2 regions of the Castellaniella hirudinis genome follow, and region 1 is predicted to be linked to the other one. Evidence: predicted binding sites of a transcription regulator. Region 1 holds the regulator's gene; the other holds the start of a gene.
What was found. The regulator NrdR, encoded in region 1, represses ribonucleotide reductase genes. The targets are predictions, from matches to a motif close to CACNANATNTNGTG.
Positions count from the first base shown of each region.

Region 2: a site for NrdR is predicted at 2,048-2,061, ahead of ACFO0J_RS14655 (ribonucleoside triphosphate reductase). Genes of this name have one in related genera too.

Region 1 covers NZ_JBHSDY010000001.1:154,277-159,308, forward strand. Annotated here, with positions in the region: tRNA gene ACFO0J_RS00795 (tRNA-Ser) at 2-92, opposite strand; gene ACFO0J_RS00800 (riboflavin synthase) at 189-833, opposite strand; gene ribD (bifunctional diaminohydroxyphosphoribosylaminopyrimidine deaminase/5-amino-6-(5-phosphoribosylamino)uracil reductase RibD) at 886-2,073, opposite strand; gene nrdR (transcriptional regulator NrdR) at 2,150-2,623, opposite strand; gene glyA (serine hydroxymethyltransferase) at 2,663-3,907, opposite strand; gene ACFO0J_RS00820 (YbhB/YbcL family Raf kinase inhibitor-like protein) at 3,984-4,616, opposite strand; gene tyrS (tyrosine--tRNA ligase) at 4,643-5,032, opposite strand, start outside.
Region 2 covers NZ_JBHSDY010000010.1:204,516-209,547, reverse strand. Annotated here, with positions in the region: gene ACFO0J_RS14665 (ABC transporter permease) at 1-418, shown strand, start outside; gene ACFO0J_RS14660 (aldehyde dehydrogenase) at 468-1,949, shown strand; gene ACFO0J_RS14655 (ribonucleoside triphosphate reductase) at 2,102-3,883, shown strand; gene nrdD (anaerobic ribonucleoside-triphosphate reductase) at 3,919-4,101, shown strand; gene ACFO0J_RS14645 (anaerobic ribonucleoside-triphosphate reductase activating protein) at 4,108-4,878, shown strand; gene ACFO0J_RS14640 (sarcosine oxidase subunit gamma) at 4,937-5,032, opposite strand, start outside.

The DNA.
Region 1 (5,032 bases):
CTGGCGGACAAGGGGGGATTCGAACCCCCGATACGCTATTCACGTATACACGCTTTCCAGGCGTGCGCCTTCAACCACTCGGCCACCTGTCCTGCACGCCCACACGCCATAGCGGCAGACGAAGTCCGCTATTCTAACAGAATAATGCCAGATCCGTCAGCCGCTCTCTATCGAGCGACATCCGGCGATCAGGCCGCGCCCAACCCCCCGGACACCGACACGCCCACGCCGCCCACCATCCGTTCAACGTAGCGAGCGATCAGATCGATCTCCAGATTCACCGGCGAGCCGACCTCCAGGTTGCGCAGGGTCGTGACCTGGACGGTGTGCGGGATCAGGTTGATGGAAATTTCGGTGCCCTCTTCCTGGTCGTCCACGCGGTTGACCGTCAGGCTGACGCCGTTGACGGTGACCGAGCCCTTGTACGCCAGGTATTTCGACAGATGAGCGGGGACGATGATGCGCAGCTCGGTCGATTCCGCCACGGCTTCGAAGCAGGTGACGCGGCCCACGCCGTCAACGTGGCCGGATACCAGATGCCCGTCCAGGCTGTCGCCCAGGCGCAGGGCGTGTTCCAGATTGACCTCGCCTGGCCGGTCCAGGCCGCAGGTGCGGTCCAGGCTTTCGCGCGACACATCGACTTCGAAGACATCGCCATCGAGGACAACGGCCGTCATACAGGCCCCCTGGATGGCGATCGAATCCCCCAGGCGGGTCGCCGCCAGCGGCAGGCCGCCGGCCTGGATCGACAGGCGCACGCCTGCATCCTCGCTGTCTCCCAGGGGGCGAACTTCGGTGATGCGGCCCACGGCCGCGACGATACCAGTGAACATGAAGCTATCCTTTATTCATTGCATGCAAACCGAAGGCGCAGCGTGGGGGCCATTACAATCCGCACGCCTGGACCAGCGCCTGCCAGCGCCCCGTATCACGCAAGCGCAGCCGCATGTCCGGGGACAAGGGCTGGACGTCCAGGAATTCATATCGATAGGCCTGGTCCAGGCCCGCAATCGGGGTCGGCAGCGCCGCCAGGCCCTGGCCGTCGCCCAGGATACTGGGCGCCACGTAAGCCACCCACTCGTCGACCAGCCCCGCCTGGATCAGCGCACCCTGCAGCCGCGCGCCGGCCTCGACATGGACCTCGTTGATCTCGTGAGCCCCCAGCCAGCGCGCCAGCGCCTCCAGGGACAGGCCGCCATGATCGTCTGCAGGCAGCACGATGACGCGCACATTGCGCGCCGCCAAGCGGGCGGCCTTGCCGGCGTCGGGCCGTGTCGTGAAGACCCAGACCGGATCGCCATTGATGATCCGGGCCTGCTCGCCCAGCACGAATTGCGTGTCCAGCACCGCGCGGATCGGCTGGCGCGGGGTCTCGACCGCGCGCACGTCCAGCATGGGATCGTCGGCCAGGACCGTGCCAATGCCGGTCAGCACCATGCAGGACCGTGCCCGCCAGCGATGCCCGTCCTCGCGCGCGGCGTCACTGGTGATCCACTGCGAGCGGCCGTCCGGCAGGGCCGTATGCCCGTCGAAGGACGAGGCGGACTTGAGCCACAACCAGGGCGTGCCGCGCGTCATCCGGGCAAAGAAACCGGGGTTCTGCGCCAAGGCGTCTTCGGCGAACAGGCCGACGTCGACCTGGATGCCGGCGGCTCGCAGCCGGGCGATCCCGCCGCCCGCCACCTTGGGGTTGGGGTCCTGCAGCCCGATCACGACTCGCGCGACACCGGCTGCGACCAGCGCATCGGCGCACGGCGGCGTGCGGCCGGTATGGCTGCACGGTTCCAGCGTGACGTAGGCCGTCGCGCCACGCACGGCCACGCCCCGGAGGGCGGCCTCGTGCAGGGCCTGGGCCTCGGCGTGCCGGTCGCCTGCTCGCTGCGTGCTGCCCTCGGCCAGCCAGCGACCGTCGCGCACCAGGACACAGCCGACACGAGGGTTCGGGCTGCTGACGAACAGGGCCTGCTCGGCCACCGTCAGGGCGCGCCGCATCCAGCGGTGGTCTTCGGTGGAGAAAACAGGGCCCCCACGCTGCGCCTGCGGCTTGCTGCCCCCCGAGGGGGCGTCTTCCATCTTGGGGCGGCCCGGCGATGGAAGGGGGCCCCCACGCTGCGCCTGCGGCTTGCTGTCCGGCGATGGAGGGGAATCTTCAACCCGGGTCATCGGCATCATCCGCGCGGCGGAATTCGTCGATGGCCTGGACGAATTCGCGCAGATCCTCGAAGCTGCGATAGACCGAGGCGAAGCGCACATAGGCCACGGGATCAAGCTGGCGCAGTTCCGACATGACCAGCTCGCCCACGTGGTCGGACTGGACTTCGCGCTGACCGCTGGTCAGCAGCCGTTCCTGGATACGCGCGACAGCAGCGTCCAGCGCCGTCGCGCTGACCGGACGCTTGCGCAGCGCCAGAGACATGCTGCCGTGCAGCTTGGACGGATCGAAATCCGCCCGGGTTCCGTTTCGCTTGACGATGGCAGGCATCATCAGATCGACCCGTTCATACGTCGTGAAGCGCCGGTCACAGGCCGTGCACCGGCGGCGACGACGGATCGTGTCGCCTTCCTCGGAAACCCGGGAATCCACGACCTGGGTTTCGGCGCAATTGCAGAACGGACACTTCATCTGCGCTGCGGGCGCCCGCAGGCGCCCGTTCCGGTTGGGTTAGCGATAGACCGGCAGGCGCGCGGTCAGTTCGTTGACCCGCGCGCGCACTCGGGCGACGTTGTCGGCATCATTGGGATTGTCGAGCACGTCGGCGATCAGGTTGCCGGTGAGTTCAGCTTCGGCTTCCTTGAAGCCGCGCGTGGTCATGGCCGGCGTGCCCAGGCGGATGCCGCTGGTCACGAAGGGCTTTTCCGGATCGTTCGGGATGGCGTTCTTGTTGACCGTGATGTGGGCCTCGCCCAGAACGGCTTCGGCGACCTTGCCGGTGATGCCCTTGGCGCGCAGGTCGACCAGCATCACGTGGCTTTCGGTGCGACCCGACACGATGCGCAGGCCGCGCTTGACCAGGGTGTCGGCCAGCACGCGGGCGTTGGCGGCAACCTGGGCGGCGTAGGCCTTGAATTCGGGTTGCAGGGCTTCGCCGAAGGCCACGGCCTTGGCGGCGATGACGTGCATCAGCGGACCGCCCTGGATGCCGGGGAAGATCGAGGAATTGATGGCCTTTTCGAATTCGGCCTTCATCATGATCACGCCGCCGCGCGGGCCGCGCAGGGACTTGTGCGTGGTCGAAGTGACGAAGTCGGCATGCGGCACCGGGTTGGGATAGACGCCGCCGGCCACCAGGCCCGCATAGTGGGCGATATCCACCATGAACAGGGCGCCGTTGTCGTGCGCGATGCGCGCCATGCGCTCGAAATCGATGTGCAGCGAATAGGCCGAGGCGCCGCCGACGATCAGCTTGGGCTTGTGGGTGCGCGCCAGTTCTTCGAGCTTGTCGTAGTCCAGGACCTCGTTGGCGTCCAGACCGTAGGAATGGAAGTTGTACAGCTTGCCGGACGCGTTGACCGGCGAACCGTGCGTCAGGTGGCCGCCTTCGGCCAGGCTCATGCCCAGCACGGTGTCACCCGGCTTCAGGACCGCCATGTACACGCCCTGGTTGGCCTGGGAGCCGGAGTTCGGCTGCACGTTGGCTGCCTCTGCGCCGAAGATCGCCTTCAGGCGGTCGATGGCCAGTTGTTCGACCACGTCCACGTACTCGCAACCGCCGTAGTAGCGCTTGCCGGGATAGCCCTCGGCGTACTTGTTGGTCAATTGCGTGCCCTGGGCCTGCATGACGGCCGGGCTGGCGTAGTTTTCCGAGGCGATCAGCTCGATGTGCTGTTCCTGGCGGGTGTTTTCCTGCTGGATGGCGGCCCAGATGTCCGGGTCAGTCTGATCGATGGTGCGGGAACGGTCAAACATGGGGTAGTGGTCCTGAAGGCAGAGAGGTCAGAGGGGTATAACGAAACCGAATCATTCTAGCGCGAACCCCGCGCATCTACAGAGTGTGCAGGCGGGGGTTCAGGGTGTAGGTGCCGGTCAGGGACGCCTGAGCCAGCACATGGCCCCGCATGGCCTCCAGGGCCTGCGCGCCGGTGAAGCGGCCGGCCACGCCCAGCTCGGCCACGTCCAGCGCGTAGACCGTGAAGACGTAATGGTGGGCGAGCGAGTCGTTCCAGGGCGGGCAAGGGCCGTCGTAGCCAAAGTAATCGCCGTTCATGTCACGGTCGGCCGCAAACCAGCCGGTGTAATCGTTCAGGCCCTGGCGGGTGCCGTCCAGGGACAGCGGACCGGCCTTGCCGCGCGGCGTAATGCCGTTGGAATAATCGCCCTCGGCGATGGCGCGCGCATCGGGCGCCACGTCCACCAGCACCCAATGGAAGAAGTCGGTGCGCGGCAGGTCGGCCGGGACTTCGCGGCCTTCCTGGTTGACGTCGTCGGGCCGCGTCGGCACGTCCGGATCGACGCACAGAATCGCGAAGGACCGCGTGCCCTCGGGCACATCCGACCAGGCCAGGTGAGGATTGCGATTGCCGGCCAGGGCGATGTGGGTTTGCGCATCGATCCGCCCAAAGGCATTGCGTTCGGGAATGACCCCCTGATTGGGGAAAGAGTCGCTATGCAGTTTCATGGGGGTCCTCCGTGGGTGCTTCGGGCTCAGGTCAGGGTGACCCGGGCGAACTTGCGCTTGCCGACCTGCATCACATAGGTGCCCGCCGGCAGCAGCAGGGACTTGTCCTCGACGCGGTCGCCATCGATGCGCACGCCGCCCTGTTCGATGTTGCGCTGGGCTTCGGATGCCGAAGCCGTCAGCCCCGCTTCGCGCAGCGCCTTGAGGATGCCCATGGGCGCAGCCCCGGCGGTGACTTCGGGCATGTCGTCCGGGATCTCGCCGTCGCGGAAGCGGGCGTTGAACTGCTCCAGCGCACGCGCGCCGGCGCCGGCGCCGTGGAACCGGTCGACGATTTCGTCGGCCAACATGACCTTGATGTCGCGCGGATTGCGGCCGGCGGCGATTTCCGCCTGCAAGGCGCCGACGTCCGCCAG
Region 2 (5,032 bases), on a different contig from region 1:
GGCCGTGATCCTGTTCAGCCTGGGCAGCGTCCCGGCCATCATCGCCACCATCGTCTACGGCATCCCGCCGATGCTGCGCCTGACCACGCTGGCCTTCAAGCAGATCCCGCACGACCTGCAGGAATTGGGGCAGGCGCTGGGCGCGCCGCCGCGCACCGTGCTGCTGAAGATCGAAATCCCGGCCGCCATGCCCACGCTGCTGGTCGGCCTGAACCAATGCATCCTGTTGTCGCTGGCGATGGTGGTCCTGGCCGGCCTGGTCGGATCGGGCGGCCTGGGCGCGGAAGTCACCCGCGGCCTGACGCGCATGGAAATGGGCCTGGGGCTGCGCGCCGGCCTGGCCATCGTCGCGGTGGCGCTGCTGCTGGACCGGCTGTCCAAGGCGGCGTTGGGCGGCAAGGAAAAAGCCCGCCCATGACGCGCCTCACCTCTCCACGTCCCACTGTCCATCCATCACGCGAGTTCCCATGTCCGACTTTCTCACTCCGGCCGAATACCACCGCATCGCAGCAGGACTGAAACTGCCGCAACACGCCTTCATCGACGGCGAGTTCCGCCCGGCGCTCTCGGGCCGGACCTTCGCCACCACCAATCCCGCCACCGGCGCACCGTTGACGGAGATTGCCGCCTGCAGCGCCGAAGATGTCGACCTGGCCGTCGCCGCCGCGCGCACCGCCTTCGAGGACGGCCGCTGGTCGCGCATCCACCCCCGCGAACGCAAGGAAACCCTGCTGCGCCTGGCGCATCTGATGGAAACGCACGCCCGCGAACTGGCCGTGCTGGAAAGCATCGACAGCGGCAAGACCATCTTCGACTGCGAAACCGTGGACGTGCCGGAAACCATCCACGTGCTCAAATGGCACGCCGAATTGATCGACAAGATCTACGACCAGGTCGCCCCCGCCTCGGACAGCCACATCGCCCTGGTGGTGCGCGAGCCCGTCGGCGTCGTCGGCCTGGTGCTGCCCTGGAACTTTCCGCTGCTGATGATGGCCTGGAAAATCGGCCCCGCCCTGGCCTCCGGTTGCTCGGTCGTCATGAAGCCCGCCGGAGAAACCACCCTGACGGCGCTGCGCGTGGCCGAACTGGCGGTCCAGGCCGGGCTGCCGGCCGGGGTGCTGAACATCGTCACCGGTTCCGGCGCCGAAGTGGGCGAACCCCTGGGCAAACATCCCGACGTGGACATGGTCAGCTTCACCGGTTCGACGGCGACCGGGCGGCGCTTCCTGAATTATTCCTCCGCCAGCAACCTCAAGGAAGTGGTGCTGGAACTGGGCGGCAAGAACCCCTGCGTCGTGCTGGACGACGCCGAAGACCTGGACACCGTGGCGGCGCACGTCGTCAACGGCGCATTCTGGAACATGGGCGAAAACTGCTCGGCCGCATCCCGGCTGATCGTGCAGCGCGGCATCAAGGATCGCCTGCTCGAACGGGTCAAGGCCGAGGCTGCGAACTGGCTCGTGGGCGACCCGCTGGATCCCGCCGTGCGCGTCGGCGCTCTGGTGTCCAAGGCGCACTTCCAGAAAGTCAGTGCGTACCTGGAAGCGGCCCGGGCGGAAACAGTCCTGATGGGCGGCAAGATCGTGTCCGAAGGCTTCGTCGAACCCACCATCGTCGACACCCGGCGCGACTCGACACTGGCCGTCGAGGAAATCTTCGGCCCCATCCTGAGCGTGATCACCGTCGACAGCTTCGAGGAAGCCATCGCGGTCGCCAACGACACCGACTATGGCCTGGCCGCCTCGATCTTCTCGGCCCACGGCAAGCAGGCGATCCGGGGCGCCCGGATGCTGCGCGCCGGCACCGTCACCGTCAACAGCTTCGGCGAGGGCGACATCTCGACGCCGTTCGGCGGCTACAAGCAGTCGGGCTTCGGCGGGCGCGACAACTCCATCCACGCGCACGACCAATACACGCAACTCAAAACCATCTGGATCGATCTGTCGTAACGCCGCATCGTGCGCAGGCCTCGTGCGAAGGGCCGCGCACGCGCCTGTTCTTGACCTCCATCAAGGCTATCCAAAAAAGTCTCCGTTCGGCTTGATACCACCATATATTGTGTTTACGATTCATAAATACACAATATATAGAGATCACCAGGATGACTTCCAGCCAGCCCCAGACCTCGGCCGCCGCCCCGGCCGAGCGCCCCGTCCCGCACGTGGACGTGATCCGCTCCATCGACGAATACCTGCGCCGCCAGGACTGGCGCGTCAACGCCAACGCCAACCAGGGCTACTCGCTGGGCGGCCTGATCCTGAACACCTCGGGCAAGATGATCGCCAATTACTGGCTCAGCCACGTCTACCCCGAAACCATCGGCCAGGCGCACCGCCAGGGCGACCTGCACATCCACGATCTGGACATGCTGTCGGGCTACTGCGCCGGCTGGTCGCTGCGCACCCTGCTGACCGAAGGCCTGAACGGCGTGCCCGGCAAGATCGAATCCGGCCCCCCGCGCCACATGGGCAGCGCCGTGGGCCAGATCGTCAATTTCCTGGGCACGCTGCAAAACGAGTGGGCCGGCGCCCAGGCGTTCAGCTCTTTCGACACCTATATGGCGCCCTTCGTCCGCAAGGACGCCCTGTCCTACGCGGACGTCCGCCAGTGCATCCAGGAACTGATCTTCAATCTGAACGTGCCCTCGCGCTGGGGCACGCAGACGCCATTCACCAACCTGACCTTCGACTGGGTCTGCCCGGAAGACCTGCGCACGCAGATTCCGGTCATCGGCGGCCAGGAAATGCCCTTCGCCTATGGCGACCTGCAGGCCGAGATGGACATGATCAACCGCGCCTACATCGAGGTCATGATGGCCGGGGACGCGCGCGGTCGCGCCTTTACCTTTCCCATCCCCACCTACAACATCACGCCCGACTTCGACTGGCACAGCCCCAACGCCGAACTGCTGTTCGAAATGACCGCCAAATACGGTCTGCCCTACTTCCAGAATTTCATCAATTCGGAACTGCAGCCGAACATGATCCGGTCCATGTGCTGCCGCCTGCAACTGGATCTGCGCGAACTGCTCAAGCGCGGCAACGGCCTGTTCGGCTCGGCCGAGCAGACCGGTTCGCTGGGCGTGGTGACGATCAACTGCGCACGGCTGGGCTATCTGCACGCCGGCGACGAAGCCGGCCTGTTCGCCCGCCTGGACGAACTGCTGGCCCTGGGCCGCGATAGCCTGGAAACCAAGCGCCGCGTCATCCAGCAGCACATGGACGACGGCCTGTTCCCGTACACGCGCCGCTACCTGGGCACCCTGCGCAACCACTTCTCGACGCTGGGGGTCAACGGCATCAATGAAATGATCCGCAACTTCACGGCGGATGAACACGATCTGACGCACCCCTGGGGCCACGATTTCGCCGTGCGCCTGCTGGACCACGTGCGCGCCCGCATGGTCGAGTTCCAGGAAGCCACCGGCCACCTGTACAACCTGGAAGCCACCCCGGCCGAAGGCACGACCTACCGCTTCGCCAAGGAAGACCGCGCCCGCTGGCCCGACATTCTGCAGGCCGGCACGGACGACATGCCCTACTACACAAACTCGTCCCAACTGCCGGTGGGCTTCACCGACGACCCCTTCGAGGCGCTGGAGCGCCAGGACGAACTGCAGCGCAAATACACCGGCGGCACCGTGCTGCACCTGTACATGACCGAACCGCTGTCCTCGGCCGACGCCTGCCGCGAGCTGGTGCGCCGCACGCTGGGCCGCTTCTCGCTGCCCTACATCACGGTCACCCCGACGTTTTCCATCTGCCCCAGGCACGGCTACCTGCCGGGCAAGCACGAATTCTGCCCGCAGTGCGACGACGAGCTGATCGCCCGCAAACAGCGGGCAGCCATCACCGAGGCGGCCGCGCACGAAGCGGCGGCCTGAACGCTTTTTCCACCCACCCTGAACAGGAGCATCCTATGCAAACCACCTCCATCACCCTGAACGACGCCGAACGCCAGCCCTGCGAAATCTGGACCCGCGTCATGGGCTATCACCGTCCCATGTCGTCCTTCAACATCGGCAAGAAAGGCGAATTCCACGAGCGCCGCTACTTCGTCGAACGGCGCGTCGGCCAGGCGCCTGCCCGCCCGGCCGCGTAAAGCCCGATGCACGCCGCCACCGCGTCCCACGCCCCAACGGCCGCCGCCGTCCCGCGCATCACGCCGGGACGCGCGCCCGCCCGTCTGAAAGTCGGCGGGCTGGTGCCCTTCACGGCCACGGACTACCCCGGCCTGCTGGCCGCCGTCGTCTTCGTGCAGGGCTGCCCCTGGCGCTGCGGCTATTGCCATAACCCGCACCTGCAGCCGCGCACGGCCGACAGCCCGCTGGACTGGCAGGAGGTCATGGCGTTTCTGCGCCGCCGCGTCGGGCTGATCGACGGCGTGGTGTTCAGCGGCGGCGAACCCGCCATGGACCCCGGCCTGGGCAGCGCGATCCGTCAGGTCCGCGCCCTGGGCTATCGCATCGGCCTGCACACCGGCGGCACCCACCCGCGCCGCCTGGCGCAGGTGCTGCCGGACGTCGACTGGGTAGGGCTGGACATCAAGGCCGGGTTCGACCAGTACGAACGGGTCACCCAGGTCGCCGGCAGCGGCGCCCCGGCCCGCGCCAGCCTGCAGGCGGTGCTGGACAGCGGTGTCGATTTCGAATGCCGCACCACCGCCCATCCCGACCTGATCGATGCGGACGGCCTGCTGGCCTTGGGCCGCGAGCTGGCCGACCTGGGAGTGCGGCGCTACGCAGTGCAGGTCTTTCGACCGCAGGGCTGCGCGGACGCCACCCTGAACACCCGAGGCCCGCTGCGCGACTGGCCGGGCATGGCCGTGCGGGAGGCCCTGACCGATTTATTCGAACGCTTCGAATTGCGGCGCGATTGATGGCCGCACCAGGCATCAGGGAGTCCGCAGGAGACTCCCTGACGTCCAGGCTCACCCATCACTGCATGGCGTCCATCAGCAGGCGCACGGTGGCGTCGGCAAAACTGCGCCGCACGATCAGTTCCCAGCCATCCCCTTGTTCGTCCAGCGGGCG